4 regions of the Insulibacter thermoxylanivorax genome follow, and region 3 is predicted to be linked to each of the others. Evidence: riboswitches for the same ligand, from Rfam matches in the RefSeq annotation. Region 3 holds a riboswitch; each other region holds the start of a gene.

Region 1 (3,520 bases), on a different contig from region 3:
ATTTTCAAAAGCGAAGAAAGCTGACAACGCCACTAAAAATCATTGATTCGAGTACGTTGCCACTGAGTTTGACGAACCACAAATGGGCAGAGTTCCGAAAAACAAAATCGGACGTGAAGCTTCACTTGCGTCTTGTATTCATGGAAAAAGGACTTTCTTATCCCGACAAGGCCGTACTGACAAACGCAATCGAACATGATCGTGGTCAATTAGAGGTATTCATTGATGATCAGGAATGCCTGTACGTGTTCAATCGTGGATACTTAGATTATGAGCGATTTGACCGTATGACGGATGTGTTTTCGTTTTTCGCTAATTTTCCAGAAAAATAAAATCTGAAATTTCAAAACTTATTTATGCGACGCTAGTGATGAAATATATATAAAAAACTTAAAAGAAATGACAAAAGCAAAAATAAAAAGGCTAATTCATTACCCGATTTCCACCTGCAAAACGGGAGATGAATTAGCTATATATTTGACAATCCCCTTAATAATATAAAATCTCTATATAATGGCATTTGACACATTTACGCATAAACGGTGTCTCAAAAAATGAATGCTGGCAATTTTTTGAATATAGGCAATTTGCTGTTCCAATTTAAGAATTTTCTCCTTCAATTCGGCAATTTCCTTTTGCAATTCTTGAACATCATCGATAGAGAGAGATGCCATTTTCGACAAACTCCTTCGCTTTTTGTTTCATCCCTTCTTCCCTCACCGTTTTTTGCAGCTCATGTGAAATTTTCATCGAGCAAAACTTCGGCCCGCACATCGAACAAAAGTGCGCGACTTTCGCCCCTTCCGCCGGCAATGTTTCATCATGATATTCCCGAGCTCGATCTGGATCAAGCGAAAGGTTGAACTGATCGTTCCAACGAAACTCAAAGCGCGCTTTTGATAACGCGTCATCCCGCCGTTGCGCTCCCGGGTGCCCTTTTGCTAAATCGGCCGCGTGTGCTGCGATTTTATAAGCGATCACTCCTTCGCGCACATCATCTTTATTCGGCAGCCCTAAATGCTCTTTTGGCGTCACGTAACAAAGCATCGCCGTTCCGTACGCGCCAATGATCGCCGCTCCGATCGCGGATGTAATGTGGTCATATCCCGGCGCGATATCGGTCGTAAGCGGTCCTAATGTGTAAAACGGCGCACCTTTGCAAATTTCGATTTGCTTATCGACATTTTCCTTAATTTTATGCATCGGCACATGCCCTGGTCCTTCAATCATCACTTGCACATCATGCTTCCAAGCGATTTCTGTTAATTCTCCGAGCGTCTCCAATTCAGCAAACTGCGCTCCGTCATTCGCATCGGCAATCGAGCCTGGGCGCAGCCCGTCTCCAAGCGATACTGCAATATCGTACGTTTTCAAAATCTCGCATATTTCTTCAAAATGCGTGTATAAGAAGTTTTCTTCATGATGGGCTAAACACCATTGCGCCATAATCGAGCCGCCGCGCGAAACAATGCCAGTCGTTCGGTTTACCGTCATCGGTATGTAACGAAGCAGCACCCCCGCGTGAATCGTAAAATAGTCCACCCCTTGTTCCGCTTGTTCGATGAGCGTATCACGGTAAATTTCCCACGTTAAGTCTTCAACGACGCCGTTCACTTTTTCAAGCGCTTGATAAATCGGAACCGTCCCGACAGGCACAGGGGAATTGCGAATAATATATTCTCGTGTCGCATGAATGTGTTTTCCCGTTGATAAGTCCATAATCGTGTCTGCTCCCCAGCGCACCGCCCAAAGCATTTTTTCGACTTCTTCTTCAATGGATGATGTGACTGCAGAATTGCCAATATTCGCATTAATTTTTACATGAAAACGACTCCCAATAATCATCGGTTCACTTTCCGGATGGTTAATATTCGAAGGAATAATCGCTCTGCCTGCGGCAACTTCTTGACGCACGATTTCCGGATCTATATTTTCGCGAATCGCAACAAATTCCATCTCCGGCGTAATAATCCCTCTTTTTGCGTAATGCATTTGTGTTACAGTTTTTCCTTTTTTTGCTCGAAGCGGCTTTCTCTCGAAAGGCAGAGTAATCTCTGATTGCTTCTCATTACGGAATCCGTTATCTTCCGGTTTCACTGGACGCCCCTCGTATTCTTCAACGTCGCCCCTTTCTAAAATCCAACGTTTTCTTAGCGGCGGCAATCCTTTTTGAATGTCCGGCTGAAGATCAGGATCGGTGTAAGGACCGCTTGTGTCATACACACGAACTGGTTCATTTTCGATGATTCCTGTTTCTGTCTTTGTTGGACTTAACGTAATTTCTCTCATCGGAACACGAATATCCGGTCTTGAACCTTCGACATACACCTTTTTACTCGCAGGAAATTGCATGAAAGATTTGATGTTTTGCATGTAACTCCTCTCCCTTAAAATAATGATTTAGGATCTGAAGTTACACCAAAACGCGGGGCGGAGATAGGAGAATATATGCGGAAATAAAAATCGGGTTCTCTAAGAGAACCCGATGGAACGCAAATAGCGAAACGTACGCAACAAACGCATACACTCCCGCTATCTACTTCCCTACGCTGGTATAACCCAGATCAGGTTCAAAGGGTCAAAGAACTTAAGCGCGTTCTTTTCTCAGTCCAAGCTATTGGACTCCCCTAGTAGATAAGCGACAAACTTATTTAGTTTTTCCTTAATATTAACATACTTATAAAGCAAAGTAAATACGCTTCCTTATACGGTGAACCGTTTTAACATTGTTTGTATATTTTCTGCCATTTTGCTTAACGATGATGCCGATGAAACAATTTCCTCCATCATCTTGTTTGGTCAATCACCAATTCCTCTACAAGATTCTTTAAATATTCCAACCGCTCTACATCCACTCGAACCGTCGAACTTGCAAGACGCGTTCACGCGTCTCCTGCCTGATCCCCTCCGATTTGTTGTTTATAATCCTGGATACGGTGGTGACGGATACCCCTGATTTTTTAGCGATATCCTTAATCGTAACCTTCATGGCAAGCGGCACCCCTCCTTTAACGTCAACAATAAAAAGGATGTTTGATTTGGGATGTGAAACCGTTTTAGGAAAACGTTTTAGTAAAACGGTTTAGTAAAGCGTTTTCATGGTCTTATTTAAAGAGACAGGGTTCATCCCTGTCAACGCGTAAATATTGGAAATCAAGAATACATACAATCGATATCGATTCAACCGATACAAAGAAAATGTGCACAATACCTCGAATAACTCGCGGATCGCAGACGCTGTTGTTGTATCGCCAGCCAGGGTTCCACCTCCGGAAAATCCCCCACATGTTGCCGAATTTTTAAGGATGTTGCGGCTTGTGGTGCATTTTATCCACATTGTAGACCTTGAATCGGCCTTGCGTCAGATCGCCCGTATAATGCGTTTTTTCAGAATGATCCCCGCCGCCGACTCATGCCAGATGCTGCCTTCGTTCTTCACTCCGAGAACCTGACGCGGAGTCAGTACGCCTTGCTCTGTCAGGTAGTTTTCAATCTTCTGACAGTCCCAATTTTTGTTGAG
Region 2 (8,547 bases), on a different contig from region 3:
GCATGATCGTCCAATTAGTTATTATAAAGACGATAAGCAGCATGATTCGTCGGCCCGATGCCCCCGCCGATGGCCAGAGCATGCCGGATCGCCGCTGTAATGTATTCCTTCCCTGCAGCCGCTGCTTCCAAAGCGGAGCGGCCCTTGGCCAGTTCCGCCGTGATCGCCGCTGATAAGGTGCAGCCGGTGCCGTGCGTATGCGGCGTATCGATGCGCGGCGCTTCCAGCAGTTCCATGTTCCGCCCGTCATAGAGGATATCGACGGAACGCTCCCCCTGCATATGCCCGCCCTTAAGCAGGATGTATGCGGGGCCGAGTTCATGCAGCCGCTTGGCTGCCTCTTGCATCTCCGCTTCATTCCGGATCTGATCGATGCCAAGCAGGCGGCAGGCTTCCGGAATATTCGGCGTGATCATATACGCCAGCGGCAGCAGATCTTGCTGCAGGGCTTCCATCGCCTCCTCCTGCAGGAGAGCGGCGCCCCCCCTTGGCATACATCACCGGATCGACAACCAGCCGTTCAACCTTGTAGCGGCGAATCTTCTCCGCGATGAGGCGAATGATCTCCGCGGAGAACAGCATCCCCGTCTTCACCGCATCAGCGCCGAGATCCGAAAGCACAGAATCGATCTGAGCGGCGATGCAGGCTGCCGATTGAGGATACACCCCCTGCACGCCCAGGGTGTTCTGTGCGGTGATCGCCGTGATCACCGACATGCCGAAGACATTCCGCTCCTGGAACGTCTTCAGATCCGCCTGAATACCGGCGCCGCCGCCGCTGTCAGAACCGGCGATGGTCAGCGCCTTCGCGATCTTCTCCATGGATTTAAGCCTCCTTCATATACTGCAATCCGCTGCTGAACCTCTCCGGCGCGAAGGCGGCCAACGACAGGCGGGAAGCCTGTCCCGTCAGCAGCCCGCCGACGATCTTCGCCGTCACCGGGCTCAGCAGGATGCCGTTGCGATAGTGACCGCAGGCGATGATGACCCGGCGGTCTTGGGGCAGTTCCCCGATCAGCGGATAGCCGTCCTGCGTCGCCGGGCGCAGTCCCGCCCATTTCAAGACGGGCTCGAGCGCACTGACGAAGGGGAACACCTTATCGTTCCAGGTAAGCAGGCGAGCGATCCCCTTCTCGGTCACCGATGTGTCGAAGCCGGCCAGATCCTCAGAAGCACCGCATACCAGCTGCCCATGGCGTTTGGAGACGAGATAGCCCTGGCTGGTGAACACCATATGGCGCACCCGCTGCGGCGCCGTGTCATAGGCACAGATCTGGCCGCGGATCGGGAAGACCGGAATCGCGATGCCAAACTGCGCTTCCCACATCTTGCTCCATGCGCCGGTGCACACGATCAGCCGGTCTCCTTCATAGATCTCGCCGTGCTCGCTGATCACGCGTATTCCCTGCGGCGTAAGCTCCGGCTTGGCATGTCCTGCCTGCTCATAAATCTCGGCGCCAAGCCTCCGGCAGGCCCGCTCCAGCGCCTTCACATAATCCGGAGCATGCACGTGGGATTCAACGGGAATGTACAAGGCGGCGATCACCTCCGGGCTCAGCTCGGGCTCGAGACGGCGAAGCTGTCCACCCTCCACGATCTCCGCCTGCGCCCCGAATTCGTTCTGCCATAACTGCCGCTGCTTAAGCGCGCTCAGATCCGCCTCGTGATAGACCGCATACAGACTGCCGCTGTTCGTGTATTCAAAGTCCTCCCCGCTCATGTCCTTCACCGCCTGCTGCCACTCCGGGTACAAGCGCAGGCTCTCGCGGCATAAGCGGAAGAAATCATCGGGAAAGGCCGTGTTCTCCGAGAAGGGGGCGAGCATCCCCGCTGCGGCGCCGGAGGCTTGCCCGCCGCAGGTCCGCGCTTCTACCACGGTGACCTTGTACCCCTTCATTAATGCCTCAAATGCACAGGACAGGCCGATAACGCCTCCCCCCATGATGATGACACGTTCCCCCATGCTGTTCACCTACAATCTGGATATGAACTGTTCTAAGCCGCTGCTGGCCGAAGCATACCGGCGCTTCGGGATGCGGCCGGCGAGATAGGCCAATCTCCCCGCCTCGATCGCCAGTTTCATCGCTCTGGCCATCATCACGGGGTCCTTAGCGCGCGCCACCGGCGTATTCATCAGGATGCCGCTGACGCCGAGTTCCATCGCTTGCGCGACATCCTGGGCTGAGCCGAGTCCCGCATCGACGATGATCGGCACCTTCGCCTGTTCGACGATGAGGCCGATATTGTAAGGATTCAGGATCCCAAGACCGGTGCCGATCGGCGCTCCTCCCGGCATCACCGCCGCCGCGCCTGCCTCCTCCAGCCGTTTGCAGAGCATCGGATCATCGGAGGTGTAAGGCAGGACGACGAACCCCTCCTTGACCAGGATCTCCGTCGCCCGCAGCGTCTCAACAGGGTCGGGCAGCAGTGTCTTCTCATCGGCGCAGATCTCCACCTTGACCCAATTGCTCAGTCCCGAGGCTCTAGCGAGACGGGCGATGCGCACGGCCTCCTCCGCCGTCTTCGCGCCGGAGGTGTTGGGGAGGAACTGGAAGTTCTCCCGCTCCAGATGCTGCAGGATTGAGTCATCCTCAACGGCATCCAGATTCACGCGGCGGATTGCGAAGGTCAGCACCTCCGCCCCGGAGGCCTTGATCGCTTCTTGCTGCACGTAAGGATTTGGAAAAAGGCCCGTCCCCAGGAAGAATCGCGATTGTAACTTCTTGCCCGCTATGACCAATGCATCATCAGCTATCATGACTCAACCGCCTCCCACAAAGTGCACAATCTCGACTTTCATTCCTTCACGCAGTGCAACGTCGGACCAATCCTGCTTCTCAACGATCTGTCCGTCGATCTCCACGACGATCAACTTGTTATCGAGACCGAGCTCCTTCACCATGCTCTCCACAGTGCCGGCTTGAACCTCTCGGAGCTCACCGTTCACCGTTAATCTCACTGCTTATCCCCTCCCGTGTATGCTTCGATCTTACGGATAAAGGCCCGGCAGGTCTCCGCTGGATCCGGGCTTCCGACGATCTCGCTCACTGCACAGATGCGCCTTGCACCTGCCGCCAGCACGTCGTCCACGTTGTGCAGCTTGATGCCGCCGATCGCCACATAGGGGATCTTGATCTCCCGCTCCACCTGTTTGATGTACTCCGTCGTCACCGGCTTGGCATGTTCCTTGGTCTTGGTCGGGAAGATCGGGCCAACCCCGATATAATCCGCCCCCTCCGCCTCCGCCGCCCGCGCTTCCTCGATGCGGTGGGTGGAGATGCCGATGATCCGCTTGCCCATGAGCTTACGGGCTTCGCTGAGCGGCAGATCATCCTGCCCCAGATGCACGCCGTCCGCCTCGCAGGCCAAGGCGATGTCGATATGATCATTCACGATGAAGGTGACGTTGTACCGAGCTGTGAGCTCGCGCAGGGCATAAGCCTTCTCCAGGATCTCCCGCTTCGTCCCCTTCTTGTCCCGCAGCTGGACGATGTCGGCGCCGCCCTTGATCGCTTCCTCCATCACCTCCAACATACTGCGGCCGGGATGGTATTCCTCGCCGGTGATCGCATACAAGCGAAACTCCCGCATTCCCATTCCTCCTCTCTTGTTCACAGGTCCTTGCTGACACTTCCAGTCCTGCAATCCGACCTCTGCTATCTGATCCCTGCATGCCCATGTGCATCTCAGACTCATCGCTGCGCCTTAACTCACATTCCGATATAACGAGCATACAGCGTTCTCGCCCGCGCCGGTTCGCTCGTCCCTTGCACGAGTACACGCCCGTCGGGGAACAGGGTTAACCGTTCTCCTTCCGGCAGCTGCACCCGCATCAGGTAGGGATTCGCTGTCACCTTGCCGACGCGGCTCAGCCGCTCCTGCCAAACCTTAAGGTCCAAAGCTTGGCCGCCGGTGATCTGCACGGAATCACGGCCGCACATCGTTGTCACCTCTGCAGCCCGGCGAAGATCGAGCGCCGGATATTCCCCCTTGGCGCAGGTCGGGCAAGACTTGCTGGGCGCAGGAAACTTCAGCTCATAGAAGCGATTGTGCCAGACATCGAAGGTGAAGAGACTCCTGCGCACGGCATCCAGATTGCCCGTTAAGATCTTCAGCGCCTCTGCCGACTGATAGGAAGCAACGATATCGACGACGGGGGACAGCACGCCCACGGTATCGCAGGTTTCGCCGCCGGCGCTTCCGTCCTCCGGCAGCAAACAGCGAAAACAAGGCGTCCGCCCCGGTATGAAGGCCGCTGACATGCCGCGCGAGCTGACCACTCCGCCGTAAACATACGGGATCTTCGCACGGAAGGCGTAGTCGTTCATCAGGTACCTCGTCTGAAAATTATCCGTGCCGTCAAGGATGAGATCGACATCGGCGGCCAGCTCTTCGATATTCCGCGCCGTCACATCGGTGATCACCGGTTCGATGGTTACGCTTGAGTTGATCCGCACGAGCTTCCTGGCAGCCGCTTCCGCCTTCGGCAGGGCTTCACGCGCATCCTCCTCATCGAACAGCATCTGCCGCTGGAGATTGCTGAACTCCACATAGTCGCGGTCCGTGATGCGAACGAACCCCGTTCCCGCACGCACGAGATGGTTGGCTAAAACCGTGCCGAGGGCCCCCATGCCGACGATCAGCACGCGGCTTTGCGCAAGGCGCTCCTGACCCGCACGGCCGATCGGGGCGAATAAAATCTGCCGCGAATAGCGTTCTTCAACCGCTTCTTCCTGCTTGCGATGCTGCTGCAGATGATCCTCCTGCAAGCTCAACCCATCCCCTCCTTCCCTAGTCATCTCCATCATTGCCGTCTGCAGAGCATGGGGGTAAGATGGTACATGCCATCAAAAAAGCCGCTCCAACTAGGAGCGGCGCGACAGCAGACTTCAAGTCGAGCACCACTTTCCTACGCTGGCATCACCCAGATCAGGTTATAAGGGTATCAGGAGCACTATCCTTCTCTCAGCCGTTCTAACGGCTCCCCTAGTGGTTGAACCCATATGCAGTTGTTCCTATTCCTAACATACCCGCTATTGTGAGAATTGTCAACGCTGTCCCATATATCAAGCTGGCTGCCATGATCAAGTGTCGAAAAATTGACAAAAAAGGAAACCTTTGAACGACAAACGGCGGTCCAAAGGTTTCCTCTATCCATTACAACAATGACTCCGCACCATCGATATAGACTTCCGTCCCCGTGATATGGCTGGAATCCTCCGAAGCCAGGAACAACACGAGATCTGCCACCTGCTCCGGCTTGCCCGGACCGTGTTCTAAGGGCTGGCTGCCTTCCGGATACTTCACCGGGATCTGGATCTCCTTGACTTCCGGAGACTGGAAGGTATTCTCATCGATATTCGTCTCGATCGCTCCCGGGCAGATGACATTCACCCGGATGCGGTACCGGGCCAGCTCCAGGGCGGCCATCTTTGCAAAGGCAACCTGCCCCGCTTTGGAACTGCTGTAGGCGCTCATCCCAAAACTGTGGAATTTGCGGCTGCCGTTAATCGAGCTTGTGATGATGATGCTGCCCCCGTTCTCTTTCATGTGAGGGATCGCATACTTGACGACGAGGAAGGTTCCCTTGAGATTCGTGTTCAGCGTCTGATCCCAGTCCTCCGGCGTCAGCTCTTCGATCGGTGCGATGCGGCCGTTGATGCCCGCATTGGCGAAGACGATATCGATCTTCCCCCAGGTATCGAGCACAGCTTCCACCCCGAGGGCCACGCGGTCCGGATCCGAGATATCCACGTCCGCAGCGATCGCCTCGCCGCCGACAGCCACGATCTCGGAGGCGGCCTCTTCCGTGCGCTCATCCTTTAGATCCATAAGGCAGATCTTGGCGCCGTGCTCCGCTAATTTCTTCGCAGCAGCTCTGCCGATGCCGGAACCGGCGCCGGTGATGATCGCTACTTTGCCCTCCAGCTTCTTCTCAGACGTCTGTGCCGGCTTGTTCATCGTCATCGTGTGATTCATCATCGGTGCACCTCCGTTAGTAATCATGTATCGACATGACGGTACCCACGTTAGCATGCCCGATCTGAATCACGATCAACCGCTTCCTAAGCATTCAGGTCATGCATGGCAACACATGCCATGACGAAGGCGCCGACACCGTGCAGATCGTTCTCGCTGGTCGGACGGGTGACATAATTGGTGTAATCCCCCGCCGAGGTGCCGATGCAGATATCCGGCATGACGAAGCGTCCCTCATCATCGGTCCGCATGCGGTTCGTCAAGCCTTCATATCCCCTTTCCGCGACGCGGCGGAATTCATCGCCGACAATGCCCTGCTTCACGGCCCGTGCGATCGCGTAGACGAAGAGCGCCGAACACGACGTTTCGAGCCAATTGTCGCTGTGATCTCCCTTATCCACGACCTGATACCACAGGCCGCTTCTCTCATCTTGATAACGAACCAATGCCGTGAGGAAATCCCTTTGAACCTGGATCAACTCTGCGCGCCCTGCATGATCCTCCGGCAGCAGATCGATGAACTGGGACAGCGCCAGGCCGTACCAGCCGAGGGAACGGCCCCAGAACTCCGGCGAGCAGCCGGTCTCAGGATCCGCCCAAGGCATGCGCCGGCTCTCATCCCAAGCATGATAGAGCAGTCCGGTCCTTTCATCCTTCATGTGTTTCCTCATCAGCTTCTCTTGGTGCAGCACCATGTCTCTCAGCTGCACCTCGCCGTATTGATTGGCGTACTTCAGGGCGAACACGCCGCCCATGTACAGGCCGTCAAGCCACATATTATAAGGGTATTTATCTTTATGCCAGAAGCCTCCCTCAGAAGTTCGATTCAGCGTGTCAAATAAGCTTCTGAGCTTTGCAGCCGCAATCCGGTAACGCTGATCGGATGATGATGCATCCAGTCGGAAGAGCAGGAGCCCCGCTTGGATCGCATCCAATTCATCCCTGGCAAAATACAGATTCCCATTCTCATCAACTAATGCATCCACATATTCCCTGATATACGTATCGTAACGTTCCTCCAGCACGGTTTCCCACAACATCTCCATCCCGCATAAGAAGACTCCCTGATGGTAATGCCATCGATGGGCCGGCGGAAGTTCAGGGGCTCGGTAGCGAGCCATCATGCTGTCGCATGCGAATATTGCCCATTCAATCGGTGTCCTCTGCATCCGGCATTCCTCCCGCATAGATTATCTCTCTTAACCCTTGATAGAACCAAGCAATGCACCTTTTGCAAAGTGCTTCTGCAAGAACGGATAGACGAGCATAATCGGAATCGTAGCGACGATGATAACCGCCATCTTCACCGCTTGGTCAGGCGGCGGAACATCTTCATTCGTCGAGCCGTCCAAGCCGCTCGCCAGAACAACGATCTGTCTGAGCCATACTTGAATCGGCCATTTCTCACTGCTGTCGATATAGAGAATCGCACTCAAGTACGTATTCCAATACGTAACCGCGTAGAAGAGAGAGATCGTAGCCAGCGCCGGCAGCGACAGGGGCAGCACGATCCTAAATAGGATGCCGAAGTCATTGCAGCCGTCGATCTTCGCCGATTCTTCCAGTCCATCGGGGATGTTCTGGAAGAAGTTCCTCAAGATGATCATATTGAAGGCATTGATCGTGCTGGGGATGATCAGCGCTGCATATTTGTTGATCAAGCCCAGTTCCTTCACGATCAAGAAGGTCGGGATCATCCCGCCTTGGAACAGCATCGTGAAGACCACGAGGAACATCAGTATCCGGCGGCCGTCAAGGTCCCTTCTCGCAAGGCCGTAAGCCGTCAAAGAAGTGAAGAACATGCTGAACAATGTACCGATCAAAGTCACGCCAATCGAGATCAGCATCGCCCGCGTAATCGTATTCGTCGAGAAGACGAACTTGTAGGCATCTAGACTCCACACTTCCGGGATGATGATGAAGGGTTTTGCGGCCAGTTCGGCATTCGTTGTAAAGGAGCCTGCCAATACATGAAGGAATGGCACTAAGCACAGCAATGCGATGACCGACAGCAGAAAATAGTTGATGATCGAGAAGATTCTACCTTGCAGCGATCTGTCTTCTACCATTTCTCTTTCCTCCTTCGTGTATTAGTAGACGCCCTCTTCGCCAAACTTCCTGGCCAGCTTGTTGGCGATCATCACCATGATGAGACCGACAAAGGATTTGAAGAAACCGATGGCTGTACTATAGCTGTACTGTCCTTGCTTGAGAGCAGCGGTATAGACGTACGTATCGATGATCTCGGCAACATTGCGGTTCATCGAATTGAGCAGCAGGTAGACGTGTTCGAAGCCAAGCTCCAGGATATCCCCGATCTTCAGGATCAAGAGGGTGACGATCACGCCGCGAATCGACGGCAGCGTGATATGCCACATCTGGCGGAACCTTCCGGCACCGTCCATCCGCGCCGCTTCGTAGAGCTCCGGATCAACAGCGGCAATCGCCGCGAGATAGATGATCGTCCCCCAGCCGGCTTCGCGCCAGATCACTTGGATGATATACATCGGCCGGAACCATTCGGGGCTGAGCAGGAAATTGATCTTCTCATGTCCGAAGTGAACCAGC
Region 3 (8,547 bases):
GGGAGCAAGGACAGGATGATCGCTCCCCTGACGAATTCTCCGATGAATAAGATCAATGCATATCGAACAAAGTTTCTATCATTGAGCAAGCGTATTACTGTCTCCACCGTTTCCCAACTTTCTTATATGAGATAAATGATGTATATAATTCCATCATTATATGAGATGTATCGATCGCTGCATAGGATGATCGTTAAGATCAGCGATAATATCATCCACGATTCGGTCTGCCGCATGGGGTTTCCACAGATCGCTCAGCGCACTTCGTATATCCTGCAGGCGGCTTGGTTCGTTCAGCAAGTTCAGCAGCTGTGCTTCCAACTCCGGCGGTTCTTGGGCGATGCACGCCGCCCCTTTGCTCTCGAGATAGACGGCATTGTCCCTCTCCTGCCCCGGCACGGGTCGGTATATGAAGATCGGCAGCTGCATGCTGATCGCTTCGGACAGGGTGATGCCGCCCGGCTTCGTAACGATGCATGTGGAGATCTGCATCAGCTCATGAATCGCCTCGACAAACCCCATAATCCTCACATTCGCAAAGGATTGGAACCGCTGCTCCATCTCCTCCTGCAGGTGCCCGTTCTTGCCGCAGACGACGATAAGCTGAATCTCCTCATGCTTCGCCAGCCGTTCGCACATGCTGCCTAGACCCTGCATCACTCCGTACGATCCAGCCATGATCAGGATCGTATGTCTCCCCTTACGCAGCTGATACTTCTCCAAGATCTTCGACTCCGGCAGGCGCTGTTCAAAGGCGGGTTTGATCGGGATGCCGCTCACCACGATGCGCTCACTCGGGATTCCCGTCTTCTCGATCTTCGCTTTCAGATCTTCTGTTGCCACGTAATACTTGTCGATCTCCGGGTGCAGCCAACGGCGGTGCAGATCGAAATCTGTCACCACCGTAACATTCGGGATATAGATGCCAAGCTTCTTGCGAATCTCAGGAATGACGGCCATCGGGAATGTATGAATCACAATGTCGGGCCGTTCAACCTTGATCATCTTCAAGAGCTTGTGCTGGCCATAGGACTGCACCCACTTTGCGAAGAAGGAGTCCCACTTGATATTCTTCGTTCCATAGTAAAGCCAACCATATACCGAAGGCAGGACTTTGTAGCTTTTGATATAAAAATATCTCGTAATCGCATTCACCGTGGGATTGGCTTCTTTGAACAGATCGATCATGACGATCTCGCGGATGCCTTTCTCTAGAAACTTCTCTCGCAGCGCTTTAGAAACCTGGTAATGCCCGTCTCCATAGCTGGCATATAAGATCATAACCTTCTTATGGTCCTCACCCGTCATTCTCCCACTCCCTGAACGATTGTTTCAACTTTTATTGCCTTGATCACTTGAGTACATCTAATGGTGCTGGTACATATCGTGAACGGTTCGATAAATTCCTAACATTTATTATATTATACGACATCGAAGCTGGCACCATGAGGACATCTTCCATGCGTCACATGTAGAGACTGGCGAGGAAGATCCCCAGGCTTTCCTGATAGATCTCTTCAAACTGCTCTATGGGCAATGGATTCACGCCTTCCCCCAGCTCAATCGTAAAGCCCGGCCGGCGCCAATCCTGAATGAACCAATCCTTGTATCCAGCATGGCTGTCCACATAGCGGACTGCTCGATATCCGCTCACCCGTGCAAATTCATTCACGATGGTCTCTGACTCCGGCGGTTCATAACCCTCATACCCCCAATAGATCTCCCTGCCCTGAGTATGGAAAGCCAGTACCCGGTCATAGTCCCTCACCCTTGTCAGTTCCGCCATCGCCTGCGCCTCCGGTTCCGAAAGCGGGAATCGTCCTGGATAATCTCGCGGGGACGGCGTTTGTTCTCTGCGCTCTGCTTCCAGTTCCCAGTTAGCTGGGAATTGATCATTTAGATCGACGCCGCGAATATTGGCCTTCCAGCCTGTAAAATCCGTTTGCCCCCCATTGATCTGCAGCACCTGCGAACGATAAGGCTCTTCTGGCGGCGGACCGTTGATCACAAGATCCACCCCGTCGGGATTGACCATCGGCACGATGGACAGCATGGCGCTGGAATAATAGGGTTCCATCACCAACCCGCGGATCGCCTGACGATTCGTCAAAGCAAGCAGATAATCGTTCACGAACCGCATGATCACTGCCGTTGTAATCCACTCATTGGCATGGAAGGAGCCGTTCATATGCACCCGCTTATCCCCGCGACCGATCTGCAGTTCGGGTATCGGCTTGCCCATGACAGATGAACCGATTGTGTTCATACGCATGAAGGGATAGATCTCGTGCAGCTGATTTAATTCCTCCATCAGAACGGCATAAGGATACGGTCTCTCACCTTGTACGATCGGCCATGTGACTCTGACCGGCAGGCGGATCGTCCGGCCGATCATCAGCGAGTCGGCATCCACACTGGGATTGAGAAGCATGATCGCATCCAGCGGGATCTGATGCCTGACGGAAAGGAGCCAGAGGGTGTCCCCTGGAGCTATCGTATATTCCGAGATGATATAACCCGGAATGTCGATGGTCTGACCGATCATCAACCGATCGGGATCAATCCCCGGATTGGAATCGATGATCAGCGGCAGCGGCACCTGGAACAATTGGCTGTATCTCCACAGCGAATCCTGTTCTCTCACGCTTACTTTCACAGTCGCCAGCACCTCCATAAGGTTATGAACGCATTGTAATGCCCTGCCATATCTTATGGACGGATGCTGGGCGGTGTGCCTAGGAATTGGTCTCTTCGCATGCTGATGTGTTGTTTCATTTCCAGATTCATACTAGAATATTACCAAAGTTCCCTGGATACAAAAGGGATTTTCATGATATTTTTGTAGAGCTTCCGGTTAAAGAATGGTCGCAGTTTGATGTTCATATTGCCATAGAGGAGGATTGCTGTGAAACTGAGCCGCATTCATCCGCTGCCGAGGTCAAATACCGCTTGGATCCAGCCGTCCTCCAAACGGCAGATCACGATTATGACGCAGATGACGCAAGGTCTTAACTGCATGTAAGAACTTCATCTAAAACATTGACAAGCATCGTATCGATCTGTTACTCTTTAATTAGATATTTAGATTATTGTCTAATTATCTAATTATATAAATTGTCTCGAAGATGACAGGGGTTGGAAACATCACGCAGAAAGCGAGGGCCGCGCCATGTCTTTGAACGATACCTTTAAAGCGCTGTCCGATCCCACGCGGCGCAAGATCTTGGATCTCTTGAAGGAGCGGGACAGGACCGCCGGCGAGATCGCGGAGCATTTTACGATGACCAAGCCGAGCATATCCAATCATTTGAACATGCTAAAACAAGCCGGACTCATCACCGACGAACGTCAAGGACAGCATATCGTGTATTCGCTGAATACGACGGTATTCCAAGATGTGATCAAATGGATCCTTTCGCTTCAGTCTACCTCTACGGAAGGGAATGATGCATGATGAAAAAAATGATCCTGCCGCTCGGCCTCATCGCCGCCGCTTTGATCATCAGCCTGCTTGCTTATGACCGTCTGCCCGATCAGATGCCCATCCACTGGAACATCCACGGCGAAGCTGACCGCTATGCCTCCAAACCTGTCGCCTTATTCCTGATGCCGGCGGTGATGTTAGGTGTCTTCCTGCTGATGAAGCTGGCGCCGATCATCGATCCGAAGCGCGCCAGTCTGCAGAAAAACCTTCGCGATATCGACGCCATTAACGTTATCACGCTGCTCATCCTGCTGGTCGTACACGGCGTGACGATTCTCAGCGGCATGGGCGCAGAGATCAACATCGCAGCGTTGGCACCGATCATCGCGGGCTCACTCTTCGTCTTCGTCGGCAACCTGCTGCCCCGTTTCAGGCACAACTACTCCTTCGGTTTGCGGACACCGTGGACATTGGCCAACGAAGACGTGTGGCGGCGAAGCAATTTAATCGGCGGACGATTGATGTTCTTCGGCGGGCTCATCATGATCCTCAGCGCCTTTCTGCCGACAACCTGGAAGATGATCGTATTCTTCGCAGTGCTCGCCGTCAATCTAGCCGTGCCGATCATCATCTCTTATCTCTTCTTTAGGAAGTACGGTTCCAGCAATGGATCGGCTTAGGATTGCTTCTGGCAGATCTGCCCACCTATCCAGTGCGCGGCAGGCCTGGTCGACGGACGTAACGTCTCCCAGGCCTGCGATGCTTTAGCTCCTGCCAGGCATATGAATGACCGCATGAATTACTTCAGATAGAACACTTCACGCAGCGGCGTCGGCGTCCCCTTGCTGTGGTCGAAGGAACCCTCCACCATCTTAGAGGTGATGGCGTCCCAGCGCCGGCACGCCTTGCTTTGCGCGATGTACGCGAAGGCAGCCTCGACATCATCGCATTCGAAAACATAGAAGAACTGATTGCCGTTCTGGAAGATCGAATAATTGCGAATCCCGGCCTTGCTGTGTTCTTCCAAGACCTCCGGCCATGGATTGAGATGCATCTCCACATACTCGTCTAAGTATTCCGGCTTCACTTTCCAAGTCCATGCGAATTTGTTGCTCTTGTTCATCCCTGTTTCCTCCCTCTGCCAGATCTCGCTCAGCATCTTGCTGAATCCTCTTAATTAAACCGCTTACATTCCCTATTATAGAACAAAGTAACCGGCTTCGGACATGAATCTTCTCAGCCCGATTCCGCTATATCCCAGCTCAACCCTTTACTAACCCCCCCCCAATCATCTACAATACAGGTAACCGAAGAAGAAGCGTTCCGCTAGGGGTGCCGTTACGGCTGAGACAAGGAGCTATCCTTGATCCCTTTGAACCTGATCTGGTTAGTACCAGCGTAGGGAAGTGGAGCTGACTTAGGGCTTAATGCGTGCTGCAGGGTCCAGCTGATGAAAGCCAATGATCTGGATCCCTGTGCACCTTTGGGAGATGGTCTTGTATCTCTGCATCATCGCTTCATCTCGTCTGCCCGCTGTCAAGTCGCTCCATAGGAGCGGCTTTTTCTATTGGTTAATAAACTGATAGGAGGAATGGTGTGATGAGTTTCAGCGAACAACTGAAGCAGGATGCCCAGGAGATCTTGGAGGTGACTTATCAGCATCCCTTCGTGCAGGGAATCGCGCGTGGAGATCTCTGCGCGGAGCAGCTGATTCACTATGTCAAACAGGATCATGCTTATCTGAATGCGATGATCCAAGCGCGCGGCATGGCCATCGCGAAGAGCGATAATCGCGAGGATATGGAGATGTTCCATAAGAGCATCGCCTATGTCTTGTATGATGAAGGGCGTGCCCATGAGAATCTATGCAGAGTAGCGGGGGTGGATTATGCCGATCTGCAAGGCTTCCCGCTTACGCCTTCGGCCCACCACTATGTCAGTCATATGCTCGCCGCAGCCGCGACGGGAACCGTCGCCGATATCATCGCCGCCACCCTGCCCTGTCCATGGGTATATGATGAGATCGGGCGCAGGCTGGTACGCGAGATCAATCCCGATCCGTCCCATCCTTTCTATGATTGGATCATGATCTACGGCAATGATACGAGCGGCGCCATCGACAGGTACTTTGCCCGGCTTGATCAGTTAGCGGCAGAAACATCGGAAGCAGCGAGAGAGCGCATGCGCGATCTCTTCCTCACCAGCTGCAAGATGGAATACAATTTCTTCGACATGGCTTACCGCTTAGAAGAGTGGCCTGTCTAACCATCAGCCCTTATACAGCCCTTATACTTAACCTGTTCTAACACTTAGCTGTACGCAGACAAGGAAAGCTGCATCTTCTTGCGAAGATGCAGCTTTCTTCATGTCCGGGTGCAGAACGTCCGTTACCGTTCAGTCGTCTATCCTTATATCGTTTTAGTTCTTATATCGCCTGCCGCTGGGACTTCGCCGTGAATTGACTGTTATACAGCTCGGCATAGAAGCCGCCTTGCTGAAGCAGTTCGTCGTGGGTGCCCTGCTCGATGATCCGCCCTTTGTTCATGACGAGGATTCGATCGGCGCTGCGGATCGTCGACAACCGGTGTGCGATGACGAAGCTGGTGCGTCCTTTCATCAGAGTCTCCATCGCCCGCTGGATATAGATCTCCGTCCGCGTATCGACGCTGCTCGTCGCTTCGTCCAGGATCAGGATGCGCGGATCAGCGAGGATCGCTCTGGCAATCGTGAGCAGCTGCTTCTGCCCCTGTGAGATATTCGAGGCCTCTTCATTCAGCACCGTATCGTAGCCGTCCGGCAGCGTGCGGATGAAATGGTCCGCATGGGCGGCGACTGCTGCCTGGATCACCTCTTCCTCGCTTGCCCCTTCGCGGCCGTAGGCGATATTATCGCGAATGGTGCCGTTGAACAGCCAGGTATCCTGCAGCACCATGCCGAACACGCTGCGATACGAACCTCGGTCATACTCGCGAATATCCCTTCCGTCGATCGTGATCCGACCGCCGCTGACATCGTAGAACCGCATCAGCAGGTTGACGATCGTCGTCTTGCCCGCTCCTGTAGGCCCTACGATGGCTATGGTCTGACCCGGCTGCACATCGAAGCTCAGATCCTCCATCAGCACGTCGTCCGGCTTGTAACCAAAGCGCACGTTCTGGAAGGAAACCGCCCCTTTCACGGCATTCTTATCAAGGATCGAAGTCTTCCTGCCGGCAGCAGCATCCGCAGCTTGCTCCTCTTCCTCATCCAGCAGCTCAAAGACCCGTTCCGCCGAAGCGATCGCCGATTGGATGACGTTGGCGATATTTGCAGCCTGAGTAATCGGCTGGGAGAATTGGCGGGCATATTGGATGAAAGCCTGAACATCGCCGATGGCGATCCTGCCCCAGAACACCTGCAGTCCGCCGACGACGCTGATCAAGACATAGCTGATATTCCCGATGAAACCCATCAGAGGCATGATGATCCCGGAGATGAACTGGGCTTTCCAACCGTATTCATACAACTGCTCGTTGATTTCATCAAAGCGCTCGATGGATCTCTGCTCCCGGCCGAATACCTTGATGATCTGCTGCCCGGCATACATCTCCTCCACATGACCGTTCAGCTCGCCCAAGGATCGCTGCTGTCCCATGAAGTACCCCTGGGACCGCTTCGCGATCACCATCGTCACCACGGCGCTGAGCGGCAGCGTAAGCAGGCAGACCAGCGTCAGCCACGGGCTGATCACCAGCATCATGATGACGACCCCGATGATCGTGATCAGGGAAGTGATCAACTGCGTCACGCTTTGCTGCAAGGTATTGCTGATATTGTCGACGTCATTGGTGATCCGGCTCAGCGTCTCGCCATGCGTTCGCGAATCGAAGTACCGAAGCGGCAGACGGGACAGCTTCTGGTTGACCTGTTGCCGCATCTCATAGACGGTCCGTTGCGTGATTCCGGCCATGAGGTACTGCTGCAGATAAGCAAAAATAGAGCTCAACACATACAGGGCGATCAAGATCATCAGAATCTTCGCCAGATAACCAAAGTCAATCCACGCCTCTTCTGCTCCGCCGAACCGGGCTTTCACTCCTTCGAAGAGCGAAGTCGTCGCAAGACCCATGATCTTCGGCGATAGGATGGTGAACAGCGTGCTGAGCACCGCCATGAGGAAGACCGCGATGAGCTGCACCTTATGCGGCCGCAGATAGGTCAACAGCCTGCGCAAGGTGCCCTTAAAGTCCTTCGCTCGTTCTACAGGCATGCCGATGCGCGGACCCGGATGCCCGCCCATCGGTCCCGGTCCCCCTCTCTGCCGCTTAGCTTGATCTGTTCCTTCTTGGTTAGGCATGACGTCGGTCGTTTGCCGGCCTTGGTGTGTTTTGCGATCCTTCATGCGCTCTCCTCCTCCGACAACTGCGATGCCACGATCTCGCGATAGACATCACAGGTCTGCAGCAGTTGTTCATGCCTGCCCATGCCGACGATGCGGCCCTGATCGAGCACGATGATCCGATCGGCATCGATGATCGTACTGACGCGCTGGGCAACGATGATCACCGTTGCATCCTTTGTCTCTTCGCGGAGCGCAGCCCGTAACTTCGCATCCGTCTTATAATCCAGAGCAGAGAAGCTGTCATCGAACACATAGATCTGCGGCCTGCGAACAAGCGCCCTTGCAATCGCCAGCCGCTGTTTCTGACCGCCGGAGACATTGCTGCCGCCCTGCGCGATCATCGTCTCGAAGCCCTTCTCCATCTCATGGATAAATTCCAGCGCCTGCGCGGTCTCTGCTGCCTTACGCAGTTCCTCCTCCGTTGCATCTTCCTTCCCATAACGGATATTGTCGGCGATCGTGCCGGAGAACAGCACTGCCCTCTGCGGGACGAAGCCGATCTTCTGCCTGAGAACCGCCTGCGGCATCTGCCGAACATCGACGCCGTCCACAAGCACGGTCCCGCTCTCCACATCGAAGAACCTAGGGATCAGGTTAATGAGGGTGGACTTGCCCGCCCCCGTTCCGCCGATGATCGCCGTTACCTCGCCCGGTCCAGCGGTGAAGGAGATGTTCTCCAACACGGGCGCCTCGGCGCCGGGATAGCGGAAAGTGACATTCCGAAACTCGACGATTCCGCGGC
Region 4 (8,547 bases), on a different contig from region 3:
CTTCCGGGGTTCGGCTGCGTCTTACGTAATCCCCAGCAGGAGATTGGCTTGCTTGCTGCATCGATCAGCCCACCTTCCCCATCAGATATACAACCGTGAAGATAAACACCCATACCACGTCGATGAAGTGCCAGTACAAGCTTGCCAGGTAGATCTTGGGCGCTGTCACGACCGTCAGGCCTTTCTTAAAGAGCTGCCCGATCAACAAGCTGATCCAGAGGATTCCGATCGCCACGTGAACCCCGTGACAGCCGACCAAGACATAGAAGCTGGTACTGAATGGACTTGCTTTGATATTGAAGTTATAGGCATCAACGTAGTGGTAGAACTCGTAGATCTCCAACCCAAGGAAACCCAGTGCTAACAAAACCGTAATCGTCAACCACAGCGCCGTGCCTTTGACATCATGACGATGCATCGCTTGGATCGCCATCACGCTGGTCATGCTGCTCGTAAGCAGGATTGCCGTCATGATGGCAACGATCGGCAAGGCGAAGATCTCGGTGCCGGACACACCGTAGTTCACTTCACTGCGAAGTGCGATGTGTGCGGCGAACAGCGTACCGAAGATGACAACTTCCGCTCCGAGGAACACCCAGAAGCCAAGAATCTTATTCCTGCCTTCCAGTGTCGCCCTCTCCAAACTTTCGATCCTGTTGTCCTCTGTTTGTACGTGACTCATGATGCCTTAACCTCCTTGCCCTCAATCTCTGCCGGATCAATATAGTATCCCGGATCATCGATGAGCGAACGAATGATCATGCAGACTGCCAGGATTCCGAAACCGCCTATAGATGCCCAAGTCGCATGATGCATGATTCCCAATCCCGCGATAAACAATCCGATGGACATAATCACCGGCAGGATCGAACCGTTCGGCATATGAATCGGACCCAAAGGTTCTGCAGGCGTCATCGCATCATTGCCGGCTCGCTTCTCCACCCACCAAGCATCCAAACCGCGTACAAGCGGTGTCTGCTTGAAGTTGTATACCGGCGGCGGCGACGGCATCGCCCATTCCATCGTGCGGCCGTCTTCCCATGTGTCAGCCTCTGCATCCTTCGGCTTCATCGCCGTGATGATGATATTGATCAGCAGGATGATCGTGGCAACACCCATCAAGAATGCACCGATGGTGCTGACGAAGTTCATCTCATTCCATCCCGTCTGCCCGTCCAGGAAAGTGTACACGCGGCGCGGCATACCGATGAGACCGAGCCAGTGCTGGATGAAGAAGGTCAGGTGGAAACCGATTAGGAACAGCCAGAACGTAATCTTGCCGAGGGTTTCGTTCAACTTGCGGCCGAACATCTTCGGGAACCAATAGAAGAACGCCGCGAAGATGCCGTGTACCGTACCGCCTACGATGACGTAGTGGAAATGCGCGACGACGAAATACGTATCGTGGTACTGATAGTCAGCAGCTGCCATCGCGAGCATCACGCCCGTCACTCCGCCCATCGTAAAGGAAGGAATGAATCCTACGGCGAACAAGCTCGCAGTCGTTAATTTGAGCGATCCTTTCCAGATGGTGAAGATCCAGTTGAAGATCTTGATTCCTGTCGGAACAGCGATCAACATCGTTGCTACAGCGAACAGGATATTCGCTACCGACCCCATACCGACGGTGAACATATGGTGCGCCCACACCATAAACCCTAAGAAACCGATCAATGCCGTTGCGAATACCATCGATGTATATCCGAACAAGCGCTTGCGGGAGAAGGTCGGGATAACCTCCGATAAGATTCCGAATGCCGGCAGGATCAGGATATACACTTCAGGGTGTCCGAAGATCCAGAAGATATGCTGCCACAAGATGACGTTGCCTCCGACAGCGGCATTGAAGAAGTGCCCGTCGAAGACGCGGTCGAAGGTCAGCATCAGGATGCCGACACCGAACGCCGAGAATGCGAACACGATCAGGATCGAAGTGATGAATGCCGTCCACGCAAACAGCGGCATCCGCATCATCGTCATACCGGGAGCACGCATGTTCACGATCGTCACGATAAAGTTAATTGCACCGACCAAGGTCCCGATCCCGGCGATCTGTAAACCGATCGAATAATAGTCCATACCAAAACCAGGCGAATATTCGGTCGAGAGCGGCGGGTAAGCCGTCCACCCCGAATCCGGCAGACCGCCTGTGAAGAAACCAAGGTTCAGCAGAAGCCCGCCGAAGAGGAAGGTCCAATACCCTAGAGCATTCAGAAACGGGAAGGCCACGTCTCTGGCTCCGAGCTGCAATGGGAGAATATAGTTGAAAAATCCAAATAGAATCGGCAATGCTGCCAAGAACAGCATCGTCGTTCCGTGCATCGTGACCAGTTCATTAAAGGTCTGAGCATCCAAAAAGTCGTTCATCGGATACATCAGCTGGATGCGGAACAAGATCGCTTCCAGACCGGCGAGCAGAAAGAATACGCCCCCCGTGACTAAGTACAGGATACCGATCTTCTTATGATCGACGGTTGTGATCCAGTCCATGATTCCCGAATAGCGTTTCTTACGTCCAAGTGCTTGTGCATGAGCCACCGATACATACCTCCTTCGTCACTGGATTAATGCAAGCTCTGCAAGTATTTGACGATCTCATCGATCTCTTCCCTTGTCAGAACATCTTTGAATCCCGGCATCAAGACGCCTGGTTTCACATCTTCCGGAGTTTCGATCCATTTCACCAGGTTCTCCGCATCATTTTCCAACCAGCCCGCAATGAACATGCGATCGGCAAAACCATTCAGGTTAGGGCCCATGGAAGGCATGCCCGGATCGATTGCATGGCAGCTCAAGCACTTGGCTTCGAAGAGTTCTGCCCCAAGTTCCGTCTCTACCGTCACTTCAGCCGGAGTTAACATTTTCTGCACCCAGGCATCATATTCCGGTTGCTCCAAGGCGATGACCTTGAAGTCCATCAAAGCATGACCTTGCCCGCAAAGCTCTGCGCATTTTCCTTTATATGTACCCGGATAGCTCGCCTCTAAAGCAAGATAGTTCACGTTCCTTCCGCCGACGTTGGTATCTTTCTTCCCGCCAAGCTCCGGCACCCAGAAGGAGTGCTGCACATCCGTCGAGGACAATTCGAAGACAACCTTCTTGCCGACAGGGATATAGACTTCCTGAGCGGTTACGATCCCCTCTTCCGGATAGGTGAACTCCCACCAGAACTGCTTAGCGACGACTTGGATCACCATATCGCCTTCCGTCGCTTTCGCTTCTTGCTCCAGGTTGAATGTCAGTGCAACGGTTGGAACCGCCATGATAAAGAGCAGCACGATCGGGATGATCGTCCATGTCGCCTCAAGCTTGTGGCTTCCTTCGATCTGCTCAGGGATCTCATCTCCCGGCTTCCTGCGGTAACGGATGATCACCCAGAAGAACAAGACGAAGACCACGACCAATACCAAAGTCATAACACCCAAAGACAGCAGGATCAAATCCAGCTGCTTCTCAGCAACAGGTCCTTTAGGATCCAATGCTCCTTCTACGCTGCATCCCGTCAGCAGCAGCATCATCATGGCCGTCAACGGGATTAGACGTTTCATCCAACGCTTCACCATTCATCAACCTCTTTTCCGCATTAATGACATAATTGCTCAGGATGGACGACGAACGATGCAGTTCGTCAAAACAGACAAATAACTGCCTTTGAAGGCAGTTTTCCCCTAATGCGTTGCAACCCCTATCATCATTGAACATGGCTAACAAGCTTAATCACCGGGTATCAATATGTACTTCGTACAGCCTTGGATTCCCAATCGATGAGCTTGCTACGAAACCGCAGCCCGACGAAAGCGGAACGAAATCTCCCTTAATTCCTCTTTCTCTCTTGAAAGGGCTCACTCGCCCATAATCACTAATAATATAACTTTGCCCCTTCTAATTTGTCAATGTTCGTACACATCTTTCACAAAATGTTCGCAAAGATAGTGACTGCTATCATTTTAACATCATTAACAATTGACTTAGATTGTCTTTATTGTATATTTTCCACCCATTTAGCCATTTGCATGCGGATGTCATTGATTTTTGTTTCATTAATCTTGTATTGCAGAGCATAGCGGGCAGTATAGAAATATGTTGACAACTCGCTTGTAAATGTTAATATGAAAATGAAACACTGGGGGAGCTGAGAAGCTGAGATTGGACGGCGCCGTCCTAAACCCTTTGAACCTGAACTGGGTAATACCAGCGAAGGGAAGTGGACATATGAGAATGATCTAGGCTTTGCAGATCTGCTTACAGATCTGATCAACCGCACGGATGTCGAGCAGATCCTGCAGCGCCTGGCTTTTCTATGTATTCCGCTCCCTGCTTGGGCAGCGGTTTTTTTGTGCCGCATGCCTTGGTTCACCTGGAACCGGCTCAGTGATTTCCGGTGTTGATCACAATTTCAAAGGAGTGGAATCCATTGAGTCAAACAGTACAAATATCTAGAAAATTGCGTCTTGCTGACATTCTTGTGACAATTGTCATTGCAATTGTTTTTGGAGTTGTCTATAAGTTGTGGTCTCCTGTCTACTATGCCGTTAAACCGTTTGGCTTGCAATTGGATCAGCTGGTATACGGCATGTATTTCATCGCTTCCACGGTTGCCTATCTCATCGTGCGCAAACCGGGTGTTGCCTTGCTGGCAGAAGTGGGAGCGGCCTCCGCTGAGTTCGTAACAGGTTCCGAATGGGGACTCACTGTACTCATGTCCGGCGTCCTGCAAGGCCTGTTCGCTGAACTGGTATTCGCCGCCTTCCGCTACCGCAAGTTTACGCTGGGCGTGACCTGCCTTGCAGCGATCGCCGCATCGATCGCTTCCTTCATCATGGACCTCTACTTCAGCTACATCGATGATCTTGCGCTGTGGAACCTGACGGTGTTGATCACGGCTCGAACGGTCGGATCGATCATCATCGCCGGCGGATTCGCTTATTACTTGGTCAAGGCACTCGAGCTTACAGGGGTCACTAATCTCGTCCGTCCTGTGTCTCAGTCGGACTATGATGCACTGGAGCGATAACGATGATCGCTGCACAGGTAACCAATCTTCGGTTAAAGTTCCCGGGACGGGATGAACTCCAGTTCCGGGATCTGTCTCTGACCATTCACCAAGGCGAGAAAGTCCTGCTCCTGGGTCCGAGCGGATGCGGCAAGTCAACACTGCTGCAAGTGCTGACAGGTCTCATCCCGGGCTCGCTGGAAGTCCCGGTAAAGGCGGATGAGATCACGATTCCCGAGCGCTGGGGCTTTGTCTTCCAAGATCCGGATACACAGTTCTGTATGCCCTATGTCGATGAAGAGATCGCCTTTGTCCTGGAGAACTTGCAAGTGCCGCACGAACAGATGCCCGATATGATCGATGCCTATCTGCAGCTCGTCGGGCTTCATCTGACGGACCGGCACACGCCGATCCAGTCACTCTCGCAGGGCATGAAGCAGCGCCTGGCGATTGCCAGCGTACTTGCCCTGCAGCCGGATGTGCTGCTGCTCGATGAACCAACCGCCCTGCTCGATCCGGAAGGCACCGAGCAGGTGTGGCGGACGATCAAGAACATCAGCCGCGGCAAAACACTGATCATCGTTGAGCATAAGATCGATCAGATCCTCGATCTCATCGACCGCATCGTGCTCTTCAACGACCGGGGACAGATCATCGCCGACGGTCCGCGGGATGAGATCTTCGAACAATATCGATCAGCCTTCCTCGAATACGGCATCTGGTATCCCGGCGTCTGGGAAGATTATATGGCCCAAGCGGACAGGGTCCATACCGCAGCAAGGCAGGCACAGACGACGAAGGATGGCCGGGAAGATGCCGAGCCGAAGATCGAGCTCCAAAGATTCCAAGCCTATCGCGGCAGAAGGTGTGTAACGGAAGTGAATGCGGCACAGCTCCATGCCGGCGAGTGGGTGACGATCGTCGGGCATAACGGAGCAGGCAAGAGCACGCTGCTCCTTGCGCTCATGCAGTTAGTTAAGACGAAGGGCTGTTACAAGCTCATGGGCCGCCCTGCCGATGAGATCCGCAATCTGGCCGATCATCTCGCCTTCGTGTTCCAGAATCCGGAATTCCAATTCGTCACCAACCGAACTTGGGATGAGATCGCTTATACTCTTCGGCAGAGCGGGGAAAGTGAAGAAGCAATCGCTCCCAAGGTGGAACAGCTGCTGGAACAGTTCGATCTCACCGCTCATCAGGAGCAGCATCCTTATCAGTTGTCCATGGGACAGAAGCGCAGGCTGAGTGTGGCCTCAGCGGTGGTGAAGGAGCAGCCGATCCTCTTGCTCGATGAACCAACCTTCGGCCAGGATGCCCGCAACACCTTCGCCATCCTGGACATATTGGAATCCTGGCGCCTTGCCGGCAGTACGATCCTCATGGTCACCCATGATCTTCAGATCGTCCGCCATTACGCCACTCAGGTATGGCATGTGCAGGACGGCCGGGCGGAGATCTACAGAGATCCAGCAGAATATCTACAACAGATCGCTGATGAAGGGGCGGATGATCCATCACAACATAGCAGTTCCCAAGGGGCGGTGACGAACGGATGAATTTTCCGCATCGCAAGACATGGCTGCATCGGATCAATCCGAGTCTGAAGTTGATCGTCTTCGTGCTCCTCTTCATCATCATCGTGATGATTCACAACATTAATATCATGATCAATCTGACGATCGCCAATCTTTTGATCCTATTCTTGTTCTCCGGCCATCCCCTGCGCCGGTTGCTGCTCTACTCCTCCCCCTTCCTGTTCATCTTCGTCTCTTCCGCAGCGGCGATGATGTTCTTCGGACAAGGGGAGACGACTTGGGTGAAGTGGGGATTGCTGCATATCACAGAGGAAAGTTTCTATCGCGGCCTGCATATCGGCTTTCGTGCACTGAACTTCGCAGCAGTTGGGCTCCTCTTCGCATTGACCACAAGTCCGGTGAAATTATTCTATTCCCTGATGCAGCAGCTCAAACTCCCGCCCAAGTTCTCATACAGCTTCATGGCCGGCATCCGTCTGATCCCGATCATGTTCGAGGAGTTCCAGACGCTGCGCCACGCAGCGAAGGTGCGGGGCGGTCTGGAAGGACGCGGCTTAAGGAGTCTCTATAAGAAGATTCGCTTCTACACGGTTCCCCTGCTCGCCCAGAGCATCCGCAGGGCCCAGCGAATCGCGGTAGCGATGGAAGCGAAGCGTTTTGGAATGGAATCCAAGAGAACCTACTATTATATAATCAGTTATTCATGGTACGATCTGTTGTATCTCATCCTGCTGGCTGCAGCCGTATCCTTCGCTTATTCCGCAGGACTCGGCATGCCCTACTTCGACATCACCGATGTACGGGCATAGATATAGAAGGTCTTATTCTCGATCCGCACAGGCCCTGAGCCCGCCGGATCAGAATAAGACCTTCTAAAGTATTCCAGAACTTTATTCCGAAGATGACTGCTGGCTGCTATTCAAGAAGCGGATAGACCCCGTGTTCATCATGAACTTCATTGCCAACCAGCGGGGGATTGAATACACACACCATTCTCATCTCCTTCGCAGCACGCAGCAGGTGTTTCTCATGACCATTCAGCGCATAGAGCGTGCCCGGTCGGATCGGGTAGACTTGCTGATGGTCCAGATCTTCGATCTCGCCTTCCCCCGATATGCAATACACTGCCTCCAGATGATGGGCATACCAGATATAGGTTTCCGTCCCTTCTTTAATGATCGTATCGTGCAAGGAGAATCCCATGCCATCCCGGCGAAGCAGCAATCTCCTGGCATTCCAAGTCTCAGTATCGATGTCATCCTGCGTGCCGATTACCTCATCTAGATGTTTCACGATCACATTAGTCCCCTCCTTACCTCAGCAACGGATTGCATGAGAATCTTAAGGCCTGCACGAAGTCCTGATTCATCGATGATGAGCGGCGGCATCACCTTCACAACCTCATCCTTAGGTCCGGAAGTTTCCATAATCAATCCTCTGCGGAAGGCCGCTGCACTTACTTCACCAGCTGCTCCCTCTCTATGGAAAGCGATGCCTTGCAGCATCCCTCTGCCGCGAACTTCCGGTTTCAATTCGGGACAAGCCTCGGCCAATTCGTTCAAGGATGCACGGATCAGTTCCGCCTTGCGCTCCAATTCCCGGCTGAACGCTTCGTCTTTCCAATAGTTCAGCGCCTCCGTGGCAGCCAGGAAACTGATGTTATTGCCGCGAAAGGTGCCGTTGTGTTCACCGGGCTGCCAAGTATCCAGTTCCGGCTTGAGCAGGGTCATCGCCATGGGCAATCCGAAGCCTCCCAGGGATTTGGACAAGCAGATGATATCCGGCTCCAACCCGGCATGCTCAAAGCTGAAGAAAGTTCCCGTACGTCCGCAGCCCGCTTGGATATCATCGACGATGAGCAAGATGTCCCGCTCACGGCAGATCTTCTCAATCTTCTGCAGCCACTCCGTGCTCGCAGCATGCAGTCCTCCCTCTCCCTGGACGGTTTCCAGGATCACCGCAGCAGGCAGATCTACCCCGCTGCCTTGATCATCCAAATAACGTTCCAACACCTCTGCT

Evidence for each region. Region 3 has a riboswitch for thiamine pyrophosphate ahead of tenA (thiaminase II). Riboswitches for the same ligand answer to the same signal wherever they lie in the genome.
Region 1: it holds a riboswitch for thiamine pyrophosphate, as region 3 does, so the genes downstream of both, thiC (phosphomethylpyrimidine synthase ThiC) here and tenA (thiaminase II) in region 3, are expected to answer to the same signal.
Region 2: it holds a riboswitch for thiamine pyrophosphate, as region 3 does, so the genes downstream of both, PRECH8_RS04135 (ThiF family adenylyltransferase) here and tenA (thiaminase II) in region 3, are expected to answer to the same signal.
Region 4: it holds a riboswitch for thiamine pyrophosphate, as region 3 does, so the genes downstream of both, PRECH8_RS06380 (ECF transporter S component) here and tenA (thiaminase II) in region 3, are expected to answer to the same signal.

The regions. Positions count from the first base shown of each region.
Region 1 covers NZ_BMAQ01000027.1:2,558-6,077, reverse strand. The annotation lists partial or broken gene PRECH8_RS10230 (hypothetical protein) at 1-317, shown strand, start outside; gene thiC (phosphomethylpyrimidine synthase ThiC) at 652-2,373, opposite strand; TPP riboswitch at 2,525-2,639, opposite strand; gene PRECH8_RS14790 (hypothetical protein) at 2,787-2,855, opposite strand; gene PRECH8_RS10215 (LacI family DNA-binding transcriptional regulator) at 2,846-2,989, opposite strand; gene PRECH8_RS10210 (recombinase family protein) at 3,362-3,520, opposite strand, start outside.
Region 2 covers NZ_BMAQ01000005.1:237,734-246,280, reverse strand. The annotation lists partial or broken gene thiD (bifunctional hydroxymethylpyrimidine kinase/phosphomethylpyrimidine kinase) at 15-822, opposite strand; gene thiO (glycine oxidase ThiO) at 827-1,963, opposite strand; gene PRECH8_RS04150 (thiazole synthase) at 1,973-2,758, opposite strand; gene thiS (sulfur carrier protein ThiS) at 2,762-2,959, opposite strand; gene thiE (thiamine phosphate synthase) at 2,956-3,591, opposite strand; gene PRECH8_RS04135 (ThiF family adenylyltransferase) at 3,711-4,775, opposite strand; TPP riboswitch at 4,890-4,998, opposite strand; gene PRECH8_RS04130 (SDR family oxidoreductase) at 5,158-5,979, opposite strand; gene PRECH8_RS04125 (glycoside hydrolase family 88/105 protein) at 6,066-7,148, opposite strand; gene PRECH8_RS04120 (carbohydrate ABC transporter permease) at 7,179-8,048, opposite strand; gene PRECH8_RS04115 (ABC transporter permease) at 8,070-8,547, opposite strand, start outside.
Region 3 covers NZ_BMAQ01000004.1:44,204-52,750, forward strand. The annotation lists gene PRECH8_RS02650 (MFS transporter) at 1-56, opposite strand, end outside; gene PRECH8_RS02655 (MGDG synthase family glycosyltransferase) at 157-1,308, opposite strand; gene PRECH8_RS02660 (M14 family metallopeptidase) at 1,466-2,656, opposite strand; gene PRECH8_RS02665 (autorepressor SdpR family transcription factor) at 3,170-3,454, shown strand; gene PRECH8_RS02670 (SdpI family protein) at 3,454-4,104, shown strand; gene PRECH8_RS02675 (L-rhamnose mutarotase) at 4,224-4,547, opposite strand; TPP riboswitch at 4,743-4,846, shown strand; gene tenA (thiaminase II) at 5,024-5,689, shown strand; gene PRECH8_RS02685 (ABC transporter ATP-binding protein) at 5,850-7,760, opposite strand; gene PRECH8_RS02690 (ABC transporter ATP-binding protein) at 7,802-8,547, opposite strand, start outside.
Region 4 covers NZ_BMAQ01000009.1:67,467-76,013, forward strand. The annotation lists gene PRECH8_RS06360 (cytochrome C oxidase subunit IV family protein) at 1-61, opposite strand, end outside; gene PRECH8_RS06365 (cytochrome (ubi)quinol oxidase subunit III) at 65-682, opposite strand; gene ctaD (cytochrome c oxidase subunit I) at 679-2,490, opposite strand; gene coxB (cytochrome c oxidase subunit II) at 2,565-3,548, opposite strand; TPP riboswitch at 4,116-4,220, shown strand; gene PRECH8_RS06380 (ECF transporter S component) at 4,433-5,014, shown strand; gene PRECH8_RS06385 (ABC transporter ATP-binding protein) at 5,017-6,549, shown strand; gene PRECH8_RS06390 (energy-coupling factor transporter transmembrane component T family protein) at 6,546-7,337, shown strand; gene PRECH8_RS06395 (ectoine synthase) at 7,444-7,827, opposite strand; gene ectB (diaminobutyrate--2-oxoglutarate transaminase) at 7,824-8,547, opposite strand, start outside.